Regions from separate parts of the Granulicatella sp. genome, predicted to be linked through region 1. Evidence: predicted binding sites of a transcription regulator. Region 1 holds the regulator's gene; the other holds the start of a gene.
The links. The regulator NrdR, encoded in region 1, represses ribonucleotide reductase genes. The targets are predictions, from matches to a motif close to ACACNATATATNGTGT.
Positions count from the first base shown of each region.

Region 2: nrdD (anaerobic ribonucleoside-triphosphate reductase) is a predicted target of NrdR. The motif match lies at 10,332-10,347, and genes of this name have one in related genera.

Region 1 is NZ_DBHISP010000002.1:142,124-154,840, forward strand. It holds gene ACO5V7_RS02025 (MATE family efflux transporter) at 1-57, opposite strand, end outside; gene thrS (threonine--tRNA ligase) at 715-2,658, opposite strand; T-box leader at 2,731-2,944, opposite strand; gene dnaI (primosomal protein DnaI) at 3,001-3,924, opposite strand; gene ACO5V7_RS02040 (DnaD domain protein) at 3,939-5,381, opposite strand; gene nrdR (transcriptional regulator NrdR) at 5,399-5,866, opposite strand; gene coaE (dephospho-CoA kinase) at 5,908-6,507, opposite strand; gene ACO5V7_RS02055 (glucose-6-phosphate isomerase) at 6,637-7,983, opposite strand; gene ACO5V7_RS02060 (CvfD/Ygs/GSP13 family RNA-binding post-transcriptional regulator) at 8,044-8,433, opposite strand; gene ACO5V7_RS02065 (peptidylprolyl isomerase) at 8,443-9,033, opposite strand; gene ACO5V7_RS02070 (divergent PAP2 family protein) at 9,231-9,740, shown strand; gene ACO5V7_RS02075 (NAD(P)/FAD-dependent oxidoreductase) at 9,754-10,740, shown strand; gene ACO5V7_RS02080 (phosphatidylglycerophosphatase A family protein) at 10,858-11,358, shown strand; gene ACO5V7_RS02085 (YfhO family protein) at 11,480-12,717, opposite strand, start outside.
Region 2 is NZ_DBHISP010000007.1:52,571-65,287, reverse strand. It holds gene ACO5V7_RS05210 (valine--tRNA ligase) at 1-433, shown strand, start outside; gene ACO5V7_RS05205 (bifunctional folylpolyglutamate synthase/dihydrofolate synthase) at 541-1,812, shown strand; gene radC (RadC family protein) at 1,856-2,539, shown strand; gene ACO5V7_RS05195 (cold-shock protein) at 2,829-3,029, shown strand; gene ACO5V7_RS05190 (rod shape-determining protein) at 3,848-4,849, shown strand; gene mreC (rod shape-determining protein MreC) at 4,884-5,732, shown strand; gene mreD (rod shape-determining protein MreD) at 5,732-6,292, shown strand; gene ACO5V7_RS05175 (Pr6Pr family membrane protein) at 6,412-7,053, shown strand; gene mreB (rod shape-determining protein MreB) at 7,068-8,147, shown strand; gene ACO5V7_RS05165 (DNA-directed RNA polymerase subunit beta) at 8,144-8,338, shown strand; gene clpP (ATP-dependent Clp endopeptidase proteolytic subunit ClpP) at 8,410-8,991, shown strand; gene ACO5V7_RS05155 (phosphotransferase enzyme family protein) at 9,128-10,246, shown strand; gene nrdD (anaerobic ribonucleoside-triphosphate reductase) at 10,413-12,611, shown strand; gene nrdG (anaerobic ribonucleoside-triphosphate reductase activating protein) at 12,604-12,717, shown strand, end outside.

The DNA.
Region 1 (12,717 bases):
AACCAATGTAGTAATTTTTTCAACCCCTAACGGATTTTGTTTTTCTTCAACTACCATTCAAACTCTCCTTTTCAATCAGTTATATATACGCATAAAAAAAGTCCCTCCACACGCGGAGAGATCTACCAATACATTTATCTTAACTTTGCAACCTAAATTTGTCAAACATCCACTCCCGCTATTTCGGTTTCAGAAACTCCAGCGGACACTCCATAAAAAAGCAGCAACGGACGCTACATAAAATAAGCACTCACGGACGCTCCAATTTTAGCGATAACTAATTTTTCGCAAGACTCGTCTTTTTTATCCGCATTTTGATTTATGGCGGTTTAAGAAGCAGCGTTCACTTTATAAAATATACGAATAAAATTTTTAAACGCGTTCTGAAGAATCATGCGGATGTTTTCATAAAAGTAGTAATGGGGAATGATATCAAAACGAATTAGCGGGAGTTAGGAATTTATTCCTTACTCCTGCTTTTGAGGCTTTGTAGGTGAGAGACCTAAGGCTCGAACCGGTATCCCATTACAACTTTTATGAAAACATCCGCATTGATTCGAAAGAACGAGACCACTATAAAAAGACAAATCCCTTATATTTTATTAAGTAGCGATCAGATTCTTCTTAAACCATCCAGCCATAAATCAAAACCTTCGGTTTTATATTTATATTTAAGCACAAAAAAGACTCGTATTGCTACGAGCCTTTGAAAAATTAGTCTTCAAGCGGACGAGAGAAGTTTGCAATCTCACGTTGTACTAACTCTAGATATGCTTCTACAGTCATTGATTTAGTTTCTTTAGAACCATAACGACGAACTGTTACTGTACCTTCTTCAACCTCTTTGTCCCCAATTACTAATTGATAAGGAATCTTTTGAGTTTGAGATGCACGAATCTTGTAACCCATCTTCTCATTACGATCGTCTAATTCAACACGTAATCCTAAACGAGCCATTTTTTCTTTTAACTCACGTGCAGCATCATAATGATGTTCCACACTTACAGGAATGATTGTTGCTTGAACTGGAGCTAACCATGTCGGGAACGCTCCTTTATATTCTTCGATTAAGTACGCTACGAAACGTTCTGCAGTTGAAACAACCCCACGATGGATAACCACTGGACGGTGAGTGTTATCTCCATCTTCCCCAACATAGGTTAAGTCGAAGCGTTCTGGTAATAAGAAGTCTAATTGGATTGTAGACATTGTCTCTTCTAATCCCATTGCTGTACGGAATTGAATATCTAATTTAGGACCGTAGAATGCTGCTTCGCCGATAGCTTCGAAGTATTCTAATCCCATTTCATCCATTGCTTCTTTTAACATTGTTTCTGCTTTGTTCCACATTTCATCATCATCGAAGTATTTATGTTTATCTTCAGGATCACGATAGCTTAAACGGAAACGGTAGTCTTTAACGTTGAAGTCACTATATACTTCGCGTATTAAGTCTAAGATACGTTTGAATTCGTCTTTAATTTGGTCTGGACGAACGAATGTATGTCCATCGTTAAGAGTCATTTCACGTACACGTTGTAAACCGGATAGTGCACCTGATTTTTCATAACGGTGCATCATTCCTAATTCAGCAATACGAATTGGTAATTCACGGTAGCTGTGGATGTGGTTTTTATAAACCATCATGTGGTGAGGACAGTTCATTGGACGTAATACTAATAATTCGCCATCACCCATGTCCATTGGTGGGAACATATCTTCTTGATAGTGAGCCCAGTGACCTGAAGTTTTGTAAAGACCTACATCAGCCATAACTGGAGTGTACACGTGTTGGTATCCAAGGCTGATTTCTTTATCCACAATGTAACGTTCAATTGTTCGACGGATTGTAGCCCCTTTTGGTAACCAGAATGGTAATCCTGAACCAACTTCTTGGCTAATCATAAATAAGTCTAATTCTTTCCCTAGTTTACGGTGATCACGTTCTTTGGCTTCTTCACGCATCTTCAAGAATTCTTTTAAGTCTGCTTTATCGAAGAATGCTGTACCGTAAACACGTTGCATCATCTTGTTGTTAGAGTCACCTCTCCAGTAAGCTCCTGCAAGTGATAATAATTTGAAGACTTGAATACGTCCTGTTGAAGGAACGTGGATACCACGACATAAGTCAACGAAATCTTCTTGTTGGTAAACAGTGATTGTTTCGCCTTCAGCTAAACCATTAATTAACTCTACTTTATAAGGGTCATTTGCGAAGATTTCTAGTGCTTCCTTACGGCTTACTTCACGGCGAACGATTGGGTAGTTTTCTTTAACGATTTTCATCATTTCAGCTTCCACTTCTGGGAGAGCATCTTCTGTTAATTGATTTGGCATATCAGTATCGTAGTAGAATCCTGTTTCAATCGCTGGTCCTACCCCAAAGTGAATTCCTGGGTATAAACGAGTTAATGCATGTGCTAATAAGTGTGCTGTTGAGTGACGTAAGATTCCTAATGCATCTTCGTGATCTGGTGTAACGATTTCGATAGAAGCATCTTCTTCGATAGCGCGATCGAAGTCTACTAATTCTCCGTTCACTTTACCTGCTAATGCTTTTTTAGCTAAGCTTTTACTAATGCTTTCTGCAACTTCTTTTACTGTAATTCCTTTTGGAAACTCTTTAACTGCACTATCCGGAAAAGTAATTTTAATCATTGACATTTTCTTCCTTCTTTCCTTTTGAAAATTCTAAACCAAACAAAAAACCCCATAGTCTGCTACTGCAAACTATGGGACGTCATTCTCTACGTGGTTCCACCCAAATTCATTTGTCTCTCATTGACAAACCTTAAACGGACTAACGCTCCGATACGCCTTACTCTACTCATTTCAAGTAAGGATTCAAAAGTGGTAAAACTATTCCGGACAAAGTGTTGCACCAACCCACTTTTCTCTAAAATGTAACCAAGAGATAGTTTCTTGTCTTTTTCATCATTTTCAAAATATTTAGTTCATTAGTATTTAACCACTAATCTATTTTATTTTCAAGCATTTTAGTTAAGATGGATTTCTGTGGTTAATACCATCTACAAAATACTCTTTTGCTAAGAAACGAATCCGTTCTATTAAACGTTTTGCTTTAAGAAGTTCTTGGTCTCCTTTGTTTGAATGCGCAAAGTGGACTTCTAATTCATCAATCGTGAAGTTCGATGTGAAAAACGTTGGTAATTCTTGCAACATACGATGCTGTAAAATCACCATCAATACTTCATCTCTAAACCATGCACTATTCATTTCGGCACCGATATCATCTAAAACTAAAATAGGTGTGTTTTTAATCGTCATTAGTTTTGATTCAACCGAATTTGTCGCAATCGCCTGTTTAATTTCCGAACTATAAGTTGGAACATTGACTAAAGTCGTTTCAATCCCATGTTCAGACAACTCATTCGCTAATGCCCCCATCATATAAGTCTTTCCAACTCCAAAAGGTCCTGCTAAGTATAAACCTTTTTGATAATGGGTATCCTCTGGTTTGTATCCTTCGATGAATTTCAATAATTCTCCAATGACCTCTTGTCGTTCTTGCGTAAGCGCCGTATCTGAGAAACGTGCTTCTGCAATATTCTTCGGCATATTAATCGAGTGAATCAATCTTTTACGTTTGCGTTCTCTTTCCTGGCGAATCGCTTCTTCTGTGCGACTATAGTTGACTAAAATAAAACCATTATGCACTTCAAGTGACGGTTCTAACCCTGGAGCTTTTACGGCTTGGTGATTTTTTCTGGCATCTCTTTCCATAATGAATTCTAACAACGCAGAGGTTCCTTTACGAACGGCTTGCGGATCTAATTCATTTTTATGACAATCTAAAAACGATTGAACTTCTTCATCAGAGAATATTTTTTCTTCGATGGCTTTTAAATTAGGAATCCTTTGATCCGCCTCTCTTTGATTTAATAATCCTTTAAAACCTTCCATTGTGGTCACCTCCATTATTGTTGTTCTTTTTGTTGACTCGTTTTTAATTTTGCAATTTGATCGGCCAAATGATTTGAAACTTGTTCTGGTTGGCTCTTACTTGGTGCAGGCGTTTGTTTTTCCTTTGACTTGGACTCTTTCGCCCACTCTGGTAATTGCTCTTGATAACCACTATTTTTTCTGTAGTTATTCTTACCCGCATTATGCAATTGCTGTTTCCGCTTAACCTCTCTTTGTAAATCACGGTTCCTTACAGCATCTATCGCCTCTTTAGCGCTTTGAATCCCTTTGGTTGCCCAGTCGTTAGCAATCGCATCTACAAAGTTCCTTGCAAGCGTCGCATGATCCAACTGAACTAGCGTATAGTGGAATAAAATATTCAACACTTCATTTGGCAGACCACTCACAGAGACAAGATCAAAAATTAATTGTCTCTCCGCTTTAGAAACATACCCTTTTTTCTGCGTCTTTATACTTGAGACAAAATCAATGGGGGATAATTCTTTTGAAGCTTGAATTAACATCCCGATTGCATCATCTTCTACCGAAGAGACTTCCTCAGGCTTTTCAGATTTTTCTTTCATTTCTTCTGTGACAGAATGATTTTCCTTCTCTCTCATTAGGTTCACTTTATTTTGAGCAGCTTCTTGACCTAGTTTCAGTAAGAATTCTTCATCAATCACTTTAGTCGATAAATCTGATGCAATCACTAGGAATTGAGCGATTTCTGATTCAGAAAAGCCATACGCTTTATACAATACATCAACGATTCTTTTGACTTCCTTTGTTAAAGAATCCAAATCAACAAATTCCGTCTTCAACAGTCCTTCAATCAAGTCCCAATCGACTTCAGATGAAAATTCCATTGGCGATTGTTGTTTTACATCCATCACCATTCTTTTTTCTTGAGAGAGATTTCTGGTATAAGACTCCATATTGTACGGAAGGCGGTACACTTCTTCAAATTGAGCGCTTGTTGAATCTCCTAAATCTCCTACATTAGTAGCTAAAAATCTCTGCTTCAGTTTTTCAAACCGATGATTTCCCACCTGATTCAATAATAAAGTGGACAGAAGCGCATCTTTAAAAAAGAGTCTTGGAGAAGTTGGCGCTATCAATTCCATCGTATAGGTTTGAGGACGAGAAGCAGTAGGTTCTTTATGATATGACTTCAAAAGTCCTATGCCTTCTAGTCTAGATTTAGCTAAATGAAAGTCTGGCATCCCTAAATTTGTCATGGATAGTAATTCAGAAATTGAAAATACTTCGCTCTGATAGGCAGATGGAGATAATTCACCGTATAAAGTAGCATACAAAAGTGTGGCTTCTTTTCCAATAAACGGAGCATATAATTGCATTAAAAATTGTATTTCTCTTTCAGTAATCCAAACGGGTTGAATGACTAAAATTCCGTCCATTGGTTTATATTTGGACCACGGAAATTCTTTTGACTGCATTCCTTCAATTCCTTTCTTTAATCTTTATTGTCCATTTCAAAAGACATACGTTCTAATTCTTTTAAGAACATTTTTCGGTCTGTAAACTGACGGTACACGCTGGCAAAACGAATATAAGCAATATCGTCAATTTTAGATAAATGATCCATGACCATTTCCCCAATTAAAGTGCTGGATACTTCATTTTCCCCTTCTTGGTTAATCGAACGTTCAATTTCATTAACAATGGTTTCTAACTGTCCCAACGAAACAGGACGTTTTTCAGCTGAACGAACTAATCCATTTAATAATTTTTCACGACTAAATTCTTCACGATTGCCATTTCTTTTGATGACGAGTAATGGTGCTTTTTCTAAACGTTCAAAAGTCGTAAAGCGGTAGCCACATTCTTCACACTCTCTTCTTCTACGAATCGAACGTCCATCATCTGCTGGACGACTATCTACTACACGAGAACCATTATTTTTACATTTTGGACATTGCATAAAAAACACCTCTCCTTATTGTGCTTATTCGATTAATTATATCATTTTTGTCGGAAATTTTCGAGTAGCCACTGATGAACTCTAGCTTCTAATTCTTCAATGGACCCTTCATTAGTCCAAACAATATCCGCCTTTTGAACCTTTTCTTCTAAAGTCATTTGAGATTCTATTCTCTTTAGAGCTTCCTCTTTAGATAATCCATTGCGATTTTTTAGGCGTTGAATCTGAGTTTCCACTGAAACAGCCACTACGATTATGTCATCACAGAGAGTCTCATAATGCATCTCAAATAACAGCGGGATATCTAGAATAATGAGCGGGTGGTTTTGTTTTTTTGCCTCTTGTATTTGAAGTTCAATTTCCGTTCTAATCAGAGGTTGAAGCAAGTCGTTGACCTCCTTCAAAACAGAAGCATCACTGAACATTTTTCTGCCTAATTGCGTTCTGTCTAATGAACCATCGTCTAGTAAAATAGAGTTCCCGAATCGTTTTGTAAGAGATATCAGTCCTACTGAATCTTTTTCAACAACTTTTCTTGCGACGACATCTGCATCGATAATCGGAACGCCAACTTTTTTAAATATATTCGAAACGGTTGATTTCCCACTAGCAATCCCACCTGTTAATCCGATTACTCTCATCTTTTCCCTCCAATAGTTCTTGTAAAACCTATGTTAGTTCAAAACGGCCATTGTCGCAAGTTCTTTTCACGTCAAAACTTGAAAAGATACAAAAAACCGCACCCTCGCTTGGAGAATGCGGTATGTCTATTATAGACGTTCGTTTAATTCTTTTGCTAAGTCTTCGAATCCTGGTTTTCCAAGTAAAGCAAACATGTTTTTCTTGTATGCTTCTACCCCTGGTTGGTCAAATGGATTTACACCATTTAAGTAACCAGAAATTCCAACTGCGATTTCGAAGAAGTAGATTAAATGTCCTAATGTGTAAGCTGACATATCAGGAATGTTCACTACAAAGTTTGGAACTTGACCATCTGTATGCGCTAGTAATGTTCCTTGGAAAGCTTTTGTATTGACGAAGTCCATTGTTTTTCCTTGTAAGTATCCTAATCCATCTAAATCTTCTTCTGTTTCAGGAATTGTTACTTCTTCATTTGGTTTGCCCACTTTGATTACTGTTTCGAAGATGTTACGACGACCTTCTTGGATGTATTGTCCTAGTGAGTGTAAATCCGTTGAGAAGTTTGCACTTGAAGGATAAATTCCTTTGAAGTCTTTCCCTTCAGATTCACCAAATAATTGTTTCCACCATTCAGAGAAGTATTGTAATGTTGGTTCGTAGTTAATGAGTAACTCAGTCACTTTTCCTTTTCGGTATAACACATTACGTGCTACAGCGTATTGGTAAGCTTCGTTTTCTTTTAAGTTTGGTGAGCTATATGCCACACGTGCATCTTCAGCTCCTTGCATTAATGCATCTACATCTGCACCAGTAACTGCGATTGGAAGTAAGCCTACAGCTGTTAACACTGTAAAACGTCCACCGACATCATCAGGAATTACAAATGTTTGGTATCCTTCCACATCTGCTTCAGATTTTAATGCTCCACGAGCGCGGTCAGTTGTAGCGTAAATACGATTTACAGCTTCTTCTTTACCATATTTCTTAATTAATAAATCTTTAAATACACGGAAAGCAATCGCTGGTTCTGTAGTTGTACCAGATTTAGAAATGACGTTCACTGAGAAATCACGATCTCCAATTAAGTCGAGTAACCCTTGTAAGTAAGTTGAGCTAATGCTGTTTCCTGCAAATAATACTTGAGGAGTTTTACGTTTGTCACTTGGTAAGTAGTTATAGAAAGCGTGATTTAAGAAATCAATCGCTGCGCGAGCTCCTAAGTATGAACCACCGATACCAATCACCACTAATACTTCAGATTCTTCTTGAATCTTTTTAGCAGCTGCTTTAATACGAGCAAATTCTTCTTTGTCATAGTCGCGAGGTAAGTTAATCCAACCTGTGAAGTCGTTTCCTGCTCCTAATCCTTCTCTCAAGTCTTTATCTAATGCAGTCACAGTAGATTGCAAGTGATCGATTTCTTCTTGATTAAAGAAACCTAATGCTTTTGAATAATCAAATGAAATATGTCCCATTTGAATGCCTCCTTAAAATTTTTTATATTCGTCAAACAGATTGTTAAAAAAACGAATCTATTAACTCTTATTTTTATCTTTTACAAATTTTTCTTGAGCTTCTTCAATCCATATTGGTAGTTTCTTGGCTAAGCTAGAAAAACCAATCGATGGAGTGTAACGTTTACGATTTTTCTTAATGCGCTGTGGAAAGTCCGGTACATCTAATTTTTCAAGTGCTCGAATCGATAAACTAATCTTATTTGAGAATTCATCGACGTCAATGACTTTCGCTGTCACTTCCTGTCCTACTTTCACAAAATCATGCACATTATCCATATATCCATGCTTACACTCAGAAATATGAATCAATCCTTGCGTATCTTCGTCTAGCTCTAAGAAAACTCCGTAATTTTGTACACCTGTTACTTTTGCAGTAACAATGTCACCAATTCTAAAAGTTTTATTCATAGGACCTCCCTACGCGTTAACTTCCATGGATTCAATCACAACATCTTCAAGTGGACGATCTTGTCCATTTCTTTTAACGCCCTCAATTTTAAGAACGGTATCCATTCCTTCAACAACGCGACCAAAGACAGTATGACGATGATCTAACCATGGTGTACCACCAATTTTAGCATATTCTTCAACGATTTCTTCAGGCCAACCGCCATCTTTTAATTGTTTTAACATTTGAGCTGGTACTTGTTTTGCTGTAACGATGAAAAATTGTGATCCATTTGTATTTGGACCCGCATTTGCCATTGAAAGAGCTCCATATAAGTTAAACGCTTCTCTTGAAAACTCATCCTCAAAAGTACGGCCATAAATCGACTCGCCACCCATCCCTGTTCCAGTTGGGTCGCCCCCTTGAATCATGAAATCTTCAATAACACGGTGGAAGATTACTCCGTTATAATAGCCATTTTTAGCGTGTGTTACAAAGTTTTCTACCGTTTTAGGCGCAATTTCAGGGAATAATTCCAATTTGAAATCTCCATGATTTGTATGCACCGTTACAAGTGGATTACTTGTATTTAATTCATTTAATTGTGGAAATTGACTCATTCTTCCATCTCCTTTTACTTCATTATGATGAATTGCTCATCTAACCTCTTCTATTAAACCACAAAAGCCAAACCGGTGCAATTTAGCCTTTATACAAAACTTAAGAAAAAAATCATTTCATTCTACAAATTTCCTTAGTGATTTTGATGAATTCATGGTATAGTAGATTAGTATAAAAAAAGAAAGAGTGTAGTTGAATGACAATATTTCAGAATTATCCATTAGTCGCTTCTATTTGTTCGATTCTGTTTGCACAATTTGTTAAATTTCCTATTGCCTATTTTTCAAAGAAACCAGATGCTCATGTTTCTTTAGTAACGAGTACTGGTGGAATGCCTAGCTCTCATTCTGCAGCAGTTAGCTCTTTGATTACTGCTTTAATTATCGAATATGGATTCACTTCTCCTTTAGTAGCTATTGCCACTACTTTTGGCTTAATCGTTATGTTCGATGCGATGGCGGTAAGACGACAAAGCGGTGAACAAGGGATTTTATTACAAAAATTATACGAAGAACATTTGCGAGAAGAGTCTAGTTTTCTAAAGCATGTTGAAATTGAATCGGAAGACGATCCCATCAATATTTTCGACACAGAAGAAAATAAAAAATTAATCATTAAAAAGTATTTAGGTCACAAACCAGTAGAGGTCTTTGCCGGGGTATTAACAGGAATAATAATGGCCTTTATTTTAAGAATGTTTTATTAATCGGAGGTACAAGGTGACTCAAGAGATTGTTGATATTATTATTATCGGCGGTGGGCCTGTCGGGCTTTTCACCGCTTTTTACGCTGGTCTACGCCAAGCTTCTGTTAAAATTATAGAAAGTTTACCGGAATTAGGCGGACAACCATGGATGTTATATCCTGAAAAAAAAATCTATGACATCCCTGCTTTCCCTGAAATTCAAGCAGGAGCATTAATTGAAAACTTATTAGCACAATTAGAAAGATTCCCAAACACTCAGTACTGTTTAGAAGAAGAAGCTCTTGAATTAAACAAAACTGAGTTTGGCTATGAAGTAATCACTTCAAAACAAACCCATTTAGCAAAAACGGTGATTATCGCCTGCGGAAATGGAGCCTTTCGACCAAGAAAACTAGAAATTGATGAAGCTTTACAATATGAAGGTAAAAATTTACATTTTTTTGTCAATAACCTAGAACGCTTTAGAGACCATACTGTCGCTATCTGTGGAGGTGGAGACTCTGCTGTAGACTGGGCGCTTGCCTTGGAACCCATTGCAAAAAAAGTTTCTATTATTCATCGTCGGCCTCAGTTTCGAGCTCAAGAACATAGCGTAAAACAACTTGAAGAATCGAGCGTTGAAATGTTAACCCCTTATCTTCCTGAGCAAATAATCGGGAATGGTGAGAAAATTCAATCCGTTGTACTAAAACACGCTAAAGGCGAAGATCAAATCGAAATTCCTGTTGACGATTTCATTGTGAACTATGGCTTCTCTTCTTCTATCGGGGGCATGAAAAATTGGGGATTTGAAGTTCAAAGAAATTGTATTGTGACAAATAGCCAAATGGAAACCACACTTCCTGGTGTCTTTGCGGTTGGAGATATCGCAACATATGACGGCAAAGTAAAAATCATTGCTACTGGATTTGGTGAAGCACCCGTAGCCATTAATGCTGCGATGACGTATGTGAACCCAAATAGTCGACCAAGCACGATTCACAGTTCATCCATGTTCTAACCGTTTACAAAATTTTAAAAAACGCTCAATTCATTTGGGCGTTTTTCTTTTTTTGTGTTAAAATAAAAAGCTACTCTTTTTAAAAGGGTTTCATAATTAATAAAAAGGAGGATTTTTATGAAAAGCCCAAAAGAATTACACGAACGTTCTTTAGAATTGTTATCTGAACGTGGTGTAGACATAGAACAAATTGCTGATTTAGTTTATTTCTTACAAGAAAAATATGTTCCAGGTTTGACAAAGGAAGAATGCCTAAGTAATGTTCACAGCGTTTTAAAGAAACGTGAAGTACAAAATGCTGTCATTACAGGAATTGAAATGGATAAACTTGCTGAGGAAAAGAAATTACATCCATTATTAAACGATGTCCTATCTGAAGACGAGCCACTATATGGAGTCGATGAAATCTTAGCATTATCAATCGTGAACGTATATGGTTCTATTGGATTTACAAACTATGGTTATATCGACAAAGTAAAACCAGGAATTCTTAAAAACTTAGATGATAAATCAACTGGTAAAGTAAACATCTTCTTAGATGACTTAGTAGGAGCTATCGCAGCCGCTGCAGCAAGCCGTCTAGCACACAGCATTCCAGCAAAAGAAGAATTAGACTAATCATGCAAACATGCAAAAAGGATGAAACACAGCACTTCATCCTTTTCTATAAAAATAACGTTATACCGTATACGGTATAACGTTATTTTTTTACACTATTCTCCTAAATGAGTCCAGCAAATTATTCAACTTTCAAAGTATCCATTTTACTATATTTTAAAAGAAAAATTAGTACGCAGACTGATAATACGGAAATGAGACTTCCGACTTTCAGCCCTGGCGGATTATACGCCCAAACAATTTCATGTTCACCTCTCGTCAGTGTAACGCCCATAAACAAATCTAGTGATTTTTTCACCTCTTGTTTTTTTCCATCAACCAATACACTCCATCCAGAATGATGAGGAATCGTAAAGGTCGCAAATCCTTGATTCGAATCTGTAACTGTTACATGTGCTTTAACAGTCGAATTAGAGTAAGAATCAATCGTAATAGAATTTTCTTTTTTGGTTTGTTCTAAAGCATTTGCGAGTGTTGGAATATCCAGTTCATAAAATTTAATGTCTTGAACATTCCATTCTTTGACCTTTCCTTTTTGAAAAGAGAAATTTAAGGATGAAGCAAGATTTCCATTTCCAATTGGCCAAAGCTGATTCGAATGGAAGCGAACTTCATAAGAATAATTCGTCCCTTCAAGCATCACTTTAGATTTATTAATATTTCCTGATTGCGATACAGGGATTTGAACAAAATAAAGTTTATTTGGATTCATCGGTATCGTCCACTGTATTTGTGTCTCTTGTCCTTCATTAATCGCAGTAAACTTTTCTCCAGACTGTTCTAGATTTTTAACAATTGGTTTAGGGGTCGTGATTTCCTTGAGAGCTGAAGTGGAGTTTAATTCAATGACTTCCAATAATTGATTGAGATTCGAAACTGGAGCATTTTGATTGAAGTGAACATTTCTTGCCTTCGATTCATTGGTCAAAAAGCCTAAGGAGAAAACATAAGGATTATGATAGACTGTATATTTTTCAAATGTATCTTCTTTTAAATACAGGCCTCTCATATCAGGGAAAGCCGTTTTCTCATCTCCTGTCATCATTACTCTAGAAACACCGAGCATTGAATCGAGAATGACATTTCGATTGCTATAATTAGCGACTGATTGAGAAGTAGCCAAGCCTAATTGTCCCAACTTTTGAATCAACGAATACTCTAAGCTAGAAGTAAAGTGAGAGCCTCCATTGTAACCAAACGCAATTGGAAAATTGGCATAGGACAGACCTTTATGAATTTCCATTCGCTGAAAATCATAGCGAGATTGTCCATATTTTTCGTCAAACTTGGAGGCTAGTGTCATTTGCTCTTGTATACTATCGCGATTGACAAAATAAGGAACTCTTCTTAAGCCAATAA
Region 2 (12,717 bases), on a different contig from region 1:
TACGGTTCGTAACGAAATGAACACACCATTATCAAAACCAATTAACATCATTGCGAAAGTGAGCGACGCAGCGCACTACGCTATCTTGAAAGAAAACGAATCTTACATTGCACGCTTCTCAAATCCAGAAGAATTCGTGTATGGTGAAGACGTTGAAGCACCATCTGATGCGGTAACTTCAGTAATCACAGGTGCTGAAATCTACTTACCATTAGCAGGGTTAATCAACATCGAAGACGAAATCGCTCGTCTTGAAAAAGAAGCAGAGAAATTGCAACAAGAAGTGGATCGTGTCGAGAAGAAATTATCGAACGAGAAATTTGTGGCAAAAGCTCCTGCAGCGGTTGTTGAAGCTGAACGTGCAAAAGGTGTGGACTATCAAGCACAACGTGAAGCAGTGTTAGAACGTATCGCAACATTGAAGAAAATCTAATCCGTTTGAACGGTGAGGAGAGCGTATGAAGTGTCATGCGCTCTCTTTTGTATGTTACGGTAGGCATTTTTCTGTTATGATAAATGAGGAAAAAAGGAGGTGAGTGAATGATTCAAGAGTGGTTAAAAAAGAGCGAGAGTATTCCGCGTAAACATGGATTGTACCGCATGGAGGCAATCCTTAGTGCGCTTGGAAATCCAGAACGAGGGTTGAAGAGTATTCATATTGCTGGGACGAATGGAAAAGGGTCGACTGCAGCGATGGTGACGGCCTTTGCAAAAGCGCATGGATTGCGAGTAGGGACATTCACTTCACCACATGTGGACAGTATTAGGGAACGGATTCAGCTAGACGGAGTGCCTCTTGAAGAAGAACCGTTCTGGCAAGCCGCATCCCTTGTAAGAGAGGTGGAACGCCGCTTATTCGAAGAGTGGGGAGCCTTTAACTATTTTGAGATTTTAACGGCGATGATGTTTGTCGTCTTTCAACAGGAAGCTGTCGACCTTGCAATTATTGAGGTCGGGATTGGAGGTCTTCTCGATAATACGAATGTTGGCCATCCACTCGTCAGTGTCATTACGACGATTGGGTTGGACCATCAAGACTTACTCGGAAGTACGTTGGAAGAAATCACTGCGCAAAAAGCAGGGATTATTAAGGCTGGGCAACAAGTGGTTGTTGGACCAGTCACGCGTGAATGTATGGATGTGATACGTAGTACCGCTAATAAACAAGGTGCAACAGTGCAGGCGTTTGGAGAGGATTTTTCACTGGTAGAAGATTCGTATCAAGACGCAGCGTTCACGATTCCGCTGGAACAGTTAGCCCTTAAAGGAGCCTTCCAGAAGGAGAATGCGACCGTTGCGATTCGAGCATTTCGCGCGTGGATGGAAGCTACGGGAAGAAGTATGCGGACTAAATTAGTCGAGTCAGCCCTCCGTGTCGTTTCTTGGCCAGGACGCATGGAAGTATTACAAGATACGCCACTCATTATCATTGATGGTGCTCATAATTTACCGGCCATCGAACGACTCATACAAAACATGACAGATCGCATTGGCAAGAAACAGACGCTCTTATTTAGTGCGCTTACGCGAAAGGATAGTCAACAGATGCTTGCAAGATTACAAGAATCTCTTCCCGATGTGAACATCATCTTAACGAGTTTCCATCCTTCAAGGGGACAGTCGATTGCTAGAGCTGACGTGGAAATGGTTCTAGATTCTTCTCAGATTTCCTATGAAGAAAGCTTTGAAGACATCATCGAACGGTTTGCCAGAGTGACAGATGACAAGAGCGAATTATGGGTGACGGGCTCTCTCTATTTTATCGCCGAAGTTCGTCATTGGTGGAACAAGTGCAAGCCTAAAGAAGAGTAGACATCGTAACTCTTTGTAGAGAAAACAAAGGGGAAGTGTCACAATGATTGAATCGAAATTATTAGAAGTGCCTTTAAGCGCCATGCCACGAGAACGCCTCGAACTGTATGGCGCTAAAGTGCTTGAAACGCATGAATTATTAGCTATTTTACTAAGGACGGGTTCTAAAGATTTGAATGTATTACAATTATCTATTGTAGTTTTGAATACTTTTGAAGATTTACATTCGTTAAAGATGGCGAGTCTGGACGAACTCATGCACATAAATGGGATTGGCAGAACGAAGGCCATTGAACTAAAGGCGGCCATTGAACTAGGAGCCAGACTAAATAAAGCTTCGCAGATGAAACTAGGAAAAATCACATCTTCTAAAATGGCGGGGCAGTGGATTGTAGAAGAGTTAAAAGATGCCTATCAAGAACATCTTGTAGCGCTCTACTTAAATACTAAGAATGAAGTGATAAAGAGGAAAATGATTTTTATCGGTGGATTAAATAGTGCTGTTGCCCATCCAAGAGAAATTTTTCGGGAGGCAGTGAGATATTCAGCAGCACGTGTTATCATTGGACATAATCATCCTAGTGGCAACCCCGAACCGTCTCAAGCAGATATTGATTTTACAAAAAGGTTAATGGATTGCGGTGAATTAATGGGGATTGAACTACTAGATCATTTTGTTGTAGGCGGAGATCATTTTATTTCTTTAAAAGAATTCGGAGTTTTGTAAGAACAGAATTTCAATTTTCAAAAAATGAAAATTGAAGAAAATGAAGATTTTCAAATTTCACGAAAAATAAACACGAAAAATATAGAAAGCATTCGGAAAAAATTCTTAAAACCTCATTTGTTCATAAAATTTCTATCCGAATTCGGAAATCCTCTTGTAAAAAGGTTTCTTAGATGGTATACTGAACTTGTGTTTTTGTTAGGTAAAGAAATAGTGTAAAGATTTACTCCTTTCGAACCATTAGCAAGAATATGAATAACAAGTGCTATGGCACAAGGAGGAAATGTTCATGGAACAAGGTACAGTAAAATGGTTTAACTCAGAAAAAGGTTTTGGGTTTATCGAACGTGAAGGTGGAAACGATGTATTCGTACACTTCTCAGCAATCCAATCAGAAGGATTCAAAACATTAGAAGAAGGACAAGCAGTTCAATTCGATGTTGAAGAAGGCGCTCGTGGACCACAAGCAGCTAACGTAGTTAAACTATAATTTAAGTTTAAACGATGATACCACCGGTTTTCCGGTGGTTTTTTTGTGCGCAAAAATAGAAAGTAAGGTCAAAAATACCATATATGGTATTTTTATTCGATCGTTTAGTTGACGCACCAACGTAACTTTAGTACACTTGAATTAAATTTGAAGAGAAACATCATGGAATTTTTTATTATTGGTTTAGGCATCTTCTTACTAGTCATTAATTTCTTTACCGTTATCGAATATGTTAACAATTTCGTTATCGAAGCGGCTCTCTGACCGAGCTGCTTTTTTGTTCCCCCTTTCAAGAATTTTTTTATTCTTAAATTTTTTTATTTTGTAAGTCCGTTTCAAAATTTTGGTGAATTTTCTGTCATAAGCGCCCTTCGCTGGAATGGGAGAAATATAGCATTTCGCTAGTTGAAAAACGAAGAGTATTCGGATTCTATAGGAATAACAATAGCGGTCATAATCGATGTGAATTACTGACTATGGAAATTTATTTCTTAGACTCAGTTTGAAGCTCGATAGGCAACGAGACAGTGGCTCGTTCAGGTATAGCTATTGTTGTTCTTATGAAGATATCCGAATGTGCTCGCAGTCTTTCAAAACAACACAAAAGATATTCTAGTTTCTCCCATTCCAGCTGAAAGCTCATCAGATTTTTACACAAAAAATATCACCAAAATATTACAGAAACCGTTTTAATATTACGAAATAAAAAAGTTTCCTAAAAATCTATAAAATACAAGAATAAAAAGCCAAATTCTGCTATACTAGAATAGAATTCTTACAGCTTAGTCTGTAGAAGAATTATCGAAGGAGGAACCAGTGTGGTTGCATTAAATTTTAAAGCACAAAATATCGGAATTGATTTAGGAACAGCTAACACAATTGTTTATCTTGAAGATGAAGGAATTGTCACACGTGAACCTTCCGTTGTTGCAAAAAATATCGTTACAGAAGAAATTATCGCAGTAGGGAAATCTGCATTTGAAATGATTGGGAGAACACCAGAAAATATCGTGGCCTTACGACCAATGAAAGATGGCGTAATCGCTGACTACAATACGACGACAGCAATGTTGAAGTATTTCATTCAGTCGATTATGGGACGTTCATTCTTTAAGCCAGTGGTCATTATTTGTGTGCCAAGCGGCATTACGGATGTTGAAAAGAGAGCCGTTTTAGATGCAACAAAATATGCTGGAGCTAAAGAAGCGTATGTGGTTGAAGAACCATTCGCTGCTGCGGTTGGAGCGGGACTTCCTGTCACAGATCCAACTGGAAGCATGATTGTCGATATCGGTGGGGGAACAACGGATGTAGCAACGATTTCTTTAGGAGGAATCGTGAATAGCCGTTCGATTCGTGTAGGTGGAGATGAGCTCAATGAGGCTATTATCCAGCATGTTCGTAAAACTTATAATCTGCTCATTGGTGAACGTACAGCAGAGGATTTAAAAATTCAATTAGGCTCTGCTTCTGTCGAAAAAGCTCAAGGTAACATGCAGGTACGTGGTCGTGACATGGTTACGGGATTACCACGTGTTATTGAAGTGCCTGCAAAAGAAATTGCAGTTGCGATGAGTGAAATTATTCATCAAATTTTAGACGCAGTAAAAGATGTATTGGAGCAAACACCTCCAGAAATTTCTGCGGATGTTATTGATCATGGAATCGTATTAACAGGTGGAGGCGCAATGCTTCGTCATCTTGCTGAGATGATTTCGAAGGAAACACAAGTACCAGCCTTTGTGGCCAATAATCCACTCGACTGTGTTGCCCTAGGAACAGGTGCGATTTTAGCAAATCCATCATTAATGAAAAAATAGAGTCCGTTGAATAATTTAATAGAGGAGTGATGATGTGAATCCAATTTTTTCAAATAAGAAACTAATTGGTTGGGTAATCGGAATCATTGTTGCAGTAGCATTAATCATGTATTCCCTTACTTACGGAAGTAATATCGTGACTCAAGGTGTTAATGATGTAACTAATATTCTTGGAAGATTAGTCTCTTATCCAGCAAATAGTATTAATGATTTTATCGATAGTGTGAATGATTTATCAAATACCTATCAAGAAAATCAATCGTTAAAACAAAAAATCAATACCATTCATGAATTAGAAGTTCAATTGAGTGAGTTAAAACGCGATAACCAAAAGATGAAAGAAACACTTAAGTTGCAAGATACGCTCAACGATTATACTTTAGTGAACGCTACAGTAATTGCGCGAAACCCGGATACTTGGCGTGATGTAATAACGATTAATAAAGGTGCAAATGATGGAATCCAACCTCAAATGTCTGTGATGAGTGATAATGGTTTAGTAGGAAAAGTTTTAGATGTCAATCCTACAAGCGCACGGATTGCATTGTTATCGAATGCTGATAATACTTTGGTTCGTGTTGCGGCTATGATTCAAAATGAAAAAGAACCTATCTACGGGACCATTACCGGATATGACGAAAAGTCGAATATGCTTGTCATGAGCCAAATTCAAGCTACTCAAGATATTAAAGTCGGGGATAAAGTTGTGACGAGTGGTTTAGGTGGAATTTCTCCAAATTCACTTTATATCGGAACAGTTGAAGAAGTGGCAATGGATCGTTTTGGTTTATATAAAGAAGTGAAAATTCGTCCTGCGGCAGATACGAATGATGTTCGTTATGTAACAGTTGTCATTCGTACAAGCGAAAGTGAGGGGCAATAATGCGTAACTCCAGAAGAGTTTATTGGGTATTGTTTGTCTTTATTCTAGCTTTCCTAGTGGATGGTGTATTAACCAATCATTTTTCAACCTTATTTCTGCGTTCTGGCTACAGTTTAACGCCAAGAATTATTATCATTGCAATTGTAATGCTGAATTTTATGATTGACCATAAGGCGATGTTTTGGTTTTCGACCATTGCAGGCTTTTTAGTAGATAGTTATTACGCAGGAATTCTAGGGATTTATATGGGAATATTTGCAGTCATTGTCCGAGTAATTCGTTTAGTGCGTACGAATATTTTACAAAATCCATTTACGTTAGGGATAGCATTAGTGTTTTTCTTAAGTTTGACAGAAGTATCTGTTTACTTCGTATATGCCTTAAGAGGAGTTGTTAGCATGGACTTGAATGAGTTCTTAGTGGCACGATTAGCGGCAACATTAATGCTGAATATAGTGATTTATTATATTCTGTATATTCCACTTCGTAATTTTGCAAGGTGGGTGAATGCGACTCCAGTAGTGAGTCCGCATGATTTAATCAATCATCGAAGCAGTTAATCTAGTTTACCAATAAGGGGTGGCGAATGCCGGCCCTTTTTGTTTATGCTATTAATACCGACTGTTGTAGCATTTATGCTATAATAAAGAGAATTAGTGTCTTTAGAAAGAGGAATGGAATGAACAAAGAAACATTTTTGAAACTAAGTTTAATTTCTAAAGGAGTCATCGCTACATGTGCTTTAGTGGGATTCTTAATGGAGATGTTTCTCCATGGATGGCATTCTATTCGCTATTACACCAATCAATCTAATTTACTAGTAGTTATTTTTCTAATAACCTTACTGTTAAAATACCGTAAGGAAGGCCATTGGAGTCAGTGGGATATTCGCTTAAAAGGTGGAATGACAGTTGCGATTCTTCTAACCGGACTGGTGTATCATTTTATGCTAGCTCCTTTAAAAACACCTGAAGAATTTTGGACGATAGAAAATTTTCTAGTACATTATATTGTTCCTTATGGAGCATTGTTAGATTGGGCACTATTTGATAAAGGGCATTGTTATAAGTGGTGGGATCCATTTGTATGGACGATTTTACCATTGGCGTATGCAATTATTTCTGTTGCGATTGCGTTAATTACACGAATCCCCATTGGAAATAACCCCGATGGACCGTTCCCTTATTTCTTCTTGAATGTCGATAAATATGGAATTTTAGGTGTTATTCAGTATAGTTTAGGATTAGCAGTCGCATTTTTAGTAGGCTCATATATTCTAGTACTTTTTAAAAATGGATTTAAATCAAAGGAATATTTATAAGAGAGGAGACTTTCATGCTTAGAGACATTGGTATTGACTTAGGAACTGCGAACATTTTAGTGTTTCTAAAAGATCGCGGGATTATATTAAATGAACCTTCGTTAGTTGCTTTAGATGAGCGTACTGGAGAAGTGATTGCAGTTGGAGAACGAGCATATCAAATGGTAGGACGTACTCCAAAAGAAATCAATGTTCATCATCCATTAAAAGGTGGAGTAATAGCGGATATTGCGGTTACTGAGCAATTATTAGAATTATTCATGCAAAAATTAAACTTAAACAGCTGGTTTTCAAAACCCGATATTTTAATTTGTACCCCAACAAATATTACGACTGTAGAGCAAAAAGCAATTATCCAGGCAGCGATTAAATGTGGCGGACGTAATATTTATTTAGAGGAAGAACCAAAAGTGGCCGCGGTTGGAGTTGGACTCGATATCTTCTCACCAATTGGAAATATGGTGATTGATATTGGTGGTGGAACGAGTGATATTGCCGTCTTATCGATGGGCTCAACTGTGACAAGTCGCTCGATTAAATTAGCTGGGGACAATATGGACTTTGCCATTTCCGAATATATTAAAGACAAGTATCAATTAATTATTGGAGAACGAACTGCTGAAGCGATTAAAATGTCTCTTGGAAGTGCAGTGGAAGTAGAAGATGAATCTGATATGATTGTCAAAGGAAGAGATATGACGACAGGACTTCCAAAGACGGTGACAATCTATACGAATGAAATCTATCAGTGCTTAAAAGAAATGTTAGATACCATTGGAGAAGAAGCAAGACTTGTTCTAGAGGCTACTCCTCCAGAATTAGCCGGAGATATTATAGAACGCGGTGTGATGGTTACAGGCGGAGGCGCATTGATTAATGGGATTGACCGCATGCTCTCTGAAAAACTTCAAGTTCCAGTGATGATTGCAGAAAATCCGCTTCAAAGCGTAGCAATTGGGACAGGAATTTTATTAAATCGAATTAAATCAGAAAGAGGTATTTTTGCTGCTATTCGCAGAATTTTTAGTTCGAAGAAAGTCGTAATGAATCCAACCGCTCATATGATTGATGATGAAAGGACAGAAGAATCATGAGGGAACAATTAAAGAATAGTCGATATTTACTATTTACTGCACTTTTGCGCATCTTAGTTTTCCTTTTGCTTGCGCTCATCTTATTTGCTCTTGGTTTAATGATTGGATATGCAGTTCTTGGTGAAGGTAAAAATCCACTAGATATTTTTTCTAAAGAAATTTGGGACAAGATTTTTAAATTTATCAATTAGCAAGCATTTAAATTGACCTTTATTGACTATTGAAGTAGACTTAAACAAATATTAGATTTGGAGGAAGTAGTATGAATTTAATTCCAACAGTTATCGAGCAATCCTCTCGTGGAGAACGCGCTTATGATATTTACTCACGTTTATTAAAAGACCGTATTATTATGGTGAGCGGACCCGTTCATGATGAGATGGCAAATGCGATTATTGCGCAATTATTATTTTTAGATGCACAAGATCCTGAGAAAGATATTTACATGTATATCAACTCTCCAGGTGGAAGTGTAACAGCTGGTTTAGCCATCTACGATACGATGAATTTCATTAAAGCTGATGTTCAAACGATTGCGATGGGACTTGCAGCATCCATGGGATCATTCCTATTAACAGCAGGTGCGAAGGGGAAACGATTCGCTTTACCAAACGCTGAAATCTTAATCCACCAACCTTTAGGAGGAGCGCAAGGGCAAGCAACAGAAATCGAAATCGCAGCGCGTCAAATCCTAAAAACACGTGAACGTTTAAATAAAATCTTGGCAAAACAAACAGGACAAAAATTATCACGTATCGAAAAAGATACAGATCGTGATAACTACATGACTGCTCAAGAAGCTTTAGAATATGGCTTAATTGATGCGATTATGGAGAATAGATAATATTTTTATCAATGATTCATGCAGAGGAACCTATGTGTTCTTCTGCATTATTTTTTCGCGTTATATCTTCCTTTTTAGTCTTGGAAGCGGTACAATGGGAATGTATTATTTGTAAATTGCTAAAGGAGAAAAAGGAATGACAGTAGTAGAAAATCCATTAAAGGATGCCAAAGTGGCCTATGAATATTATGAACTACCAGGGGAGTTTGTAGATATTCAACCTTTAGGGAATGGATTAATTAACAAAACTTATCAAATTACACATACACATGAAAATAAAGAAAAGCAGTATGTACTGCAAGCCATTAATCATAATATTTTTCCAAATGTGCGTGGATTAATGGAAAATATCGAGAAAGTAACAAGCTATCTTCGAGAAAAATATGAAGCTGAAGGACGTGACGCTTCTCGTGAAACGCTCCGTGTTATCCGCACCAAGGAGGGCCATTTAACTGCAAATTTGGATAATGGATCATACTGGCGTATTTATGATTCGGTGGAAAACAGTTATTCATTAGATAAAGTAGAAAATCCGCAGCAATTTTATATTACTGCAAAAGCATTCGGCCGTTTTGCTTATGACTTAAACGATTTCGATGCAAGCCAGTTAGTAGAAGTGATTCCACAATTCCACGATACAAGGAATCGTTATCGTCAATTGGAAGAAGCAATCCGAGAAAATCGTGTAGGAAGAGTAAAAGAGGTTCAAGCAGAAATCGACTTTATTCAAAATCGTAAAGCAGATTGCTTCTTACTATATGATTTGTTAGATGAAGGTATATTGCCTCTTCGTGTAACGCATAATGATACAAAATTAAATAATATTATGTTCGATAGCCAAACAAAAGAACCACTATGCATTGTGGACTTAGATACTGTAATGCCAGGGCTAGTATTGTTTGACTTTGGGGATTCCATTCGTTTTGGTGCTAATGACTGCGCTGAGGACGAACCTGATTTATCAAAAGTGAACTTCGATTTCGACTTATACGAAACATATGTGAAAGGCTTTATCGAAGGAACAAACGGAATCTTGACAGAGGCTGAATTAGAATACTTACCTTGGGGAGCTCGCGTGATTACGCTGGAACAAGGAATTCGTTTCTTGACGGACTACATTAATGGCGACGTCTACTATCAAACAACACGTTCGGGACAAAATTTGGACCGCGCACGTACACAATTAAAACTGGTACAAGATATGGAAAACGTTTGGGATAAGATGGTCGAAGCTGTTAAAAACGCACAAAAATAAAGAATTTCAGACTCTCTGACAGATGTGTCAGAGAGTTTTTTTGTAACTCCACACACTATATGTTGTAAATTATAAAAATTCTAAAACACAATATATTGTGTTTTAGGGGTTGATTTTTAAATTCAGCATGATAAAATAGATTCAAGAGTTTTAAGGAGGGATTGTGATGTGTGTACAAGAATTGAAGACCTTATTAGTCACTAAAAGAGATGGTCGAGAAGTTGAATTTCAAAAGGAGAAAATCGAACGAGCAATCTTTAAAGCAGAAACAGAGTTAAATGGAGAAATGGATGCTAAAAGAGAAGCGGAATTGAATCGAATCGTAGACGAAGTTCTTCAAGAAATTTCTAGAAGATTTAGTGAGACTATTCAAATTTATGAAATTCAAAGTATTATTGAACATTTTTTAATTGAAGATGGGGAGTCTGAATTAGCACAAGCATATATTTCATACAGAGTGGATCGTGATTTACGTAGAAAAAATCAACTAGATTTCCAATGGGCACTGTCTCGATTGACGAATAAAGATGCAAGCGTAGTTAATGAAAACGCAAATAAAGATAGTAAAGTTTTTAATACGCAAAGGGATCTAACGGCGGGTACAGTTGGAAAAATTATTGGATTAAAACTATTACCTCCTCATGTCGCCAATGCGCATTTAAAAGGGGATATTCATTATCATGATTTAGACTATCATCCATATATGCCACTGACCAATTGTTGCTTAATTGATTTTGAACATATGTTAGGCCTTGGATTCAAGATTGGAAATGCCGAGGTAGAATCTCCAAAATCTATTCAAACAGCAACTGCTCAAATGGCTCAAATCATTGCGAATGTCGCAAGTAGCCAATATGGAGGATGTTCGGCTAATCGTGTTGATGAATTATTGGCCCCTTATGCGGAATTAAACTATCAAAAACATTTAACAGACGCCAAGGAGTGGATTGATGGAGTGGACCGTCAAGAAGCTTTTGCGATGAAAAAAACGGAAAAAGATATTTATGACGCGATGCAGTCATTAGAATATGAAATCAATACACTCTATACTTCTCAAGGACAAACCCCTTTTACAACTTTAGGATTTGGACTTGGAACGAGTCGTTTTGAACGTTGTATTCAAAAAGCAATCCTGCAAGTAAGAATGAAAGGGATTGGCAAAGAGAAGAGAACAGCGATTTTCCCTAAATTAGTTTTCACGTTAAAACGTGGAGTCAACTTAGAGGCAACCGATCCAAACTATGATGTAAAACAGTTAGCGTTAGAATGTGCAACAAAACGAATGTATCCAGATGTATTAAACTATGATCAAATCGTTAGATTAACCGGTAGTTTTAAAGTGCCGATGGGATGCCGTTCGTTCTTACAAGGATGGAAGGATGAAAATGGGCAAGAAGTGAACGATGGTCGAATGAATTTAGGGGTCGTTACTCTGAATATTCCTCGAATTGCGCTAGAAGCGGAAGGTTCGATTGACAAATTCTGGGAAATTTTCGAAGAGAAACTAGCAATCTGTAAGGACGCATTGACATACCGTGTTAAACGTTGTAAGGAAGCGCAAAGAGATAATGCGCCTGTACTCTATCACTATGGAGCATTTGGACAACGATTGAAGGATGGGGAAGCAGTAGATCTTCTGTTTAGAAATCGTCGTGCTACTGTTTCTTTAGGATATATTGGACTTTACGAAGCGGCAACAGCATTCTTCGGTCCAAACTGGGAAACGAATCCAGAGGCGAAGGAGTTTACTATAGAGATTGTAAAAGCACTGAAGGCACATACAGATGCATGGGGGGACGAATACGGTTATCATTTCAGTGTTTATGCGACTCCAAGTGAAAGCTTGACCGATCGTTTCTGCAAACTCGATATCGAAAAATTTGGTTTTGTGCCAGATATCACGGAGAAAGAGTATTATACGAATAGCTTCCACTACGATGTACGTAAAAATCCAACACCATTTGAAAAAATTGATTTTGAAAAAGATTATCCAGTATTGTCTTCGGGCGGATTTATTCATTACTGCGAGTACCCGGTCCTTCGACAAAATCCAAAAGCCTTAGAAGCCGTATGGGATTATGCATATGATAGAGTGGGATATCTTGGGACGAATACCCCAATTGATCATTGTTATAAATGTGGATACGATGGTGAATTTACGCCAACTGCTAAAGGATTTGAATGTCCGCAATGTAAAAACCATGATCCACAAACGTGTGACGTTGTGAAACGGACTTGCGGCTACCTTGGAAACCCTCAAGCGCGTCCAATGGTACATGGACGTCATGTGGAAATTTCTTCTCGTGTAAAACATATGCCGAAACTGAAAGAACGTTACGCTTTAGGAGTGATGGAGGATGAATAATCCAAACCCAAAGGAGTGGACGAGTGAGCAATATTCCAAAGGGAAAATTGCCAGTTACAAACCGTATAATTTTGTCGATGGGGAAGGGGTACGCTGTTCACTATAT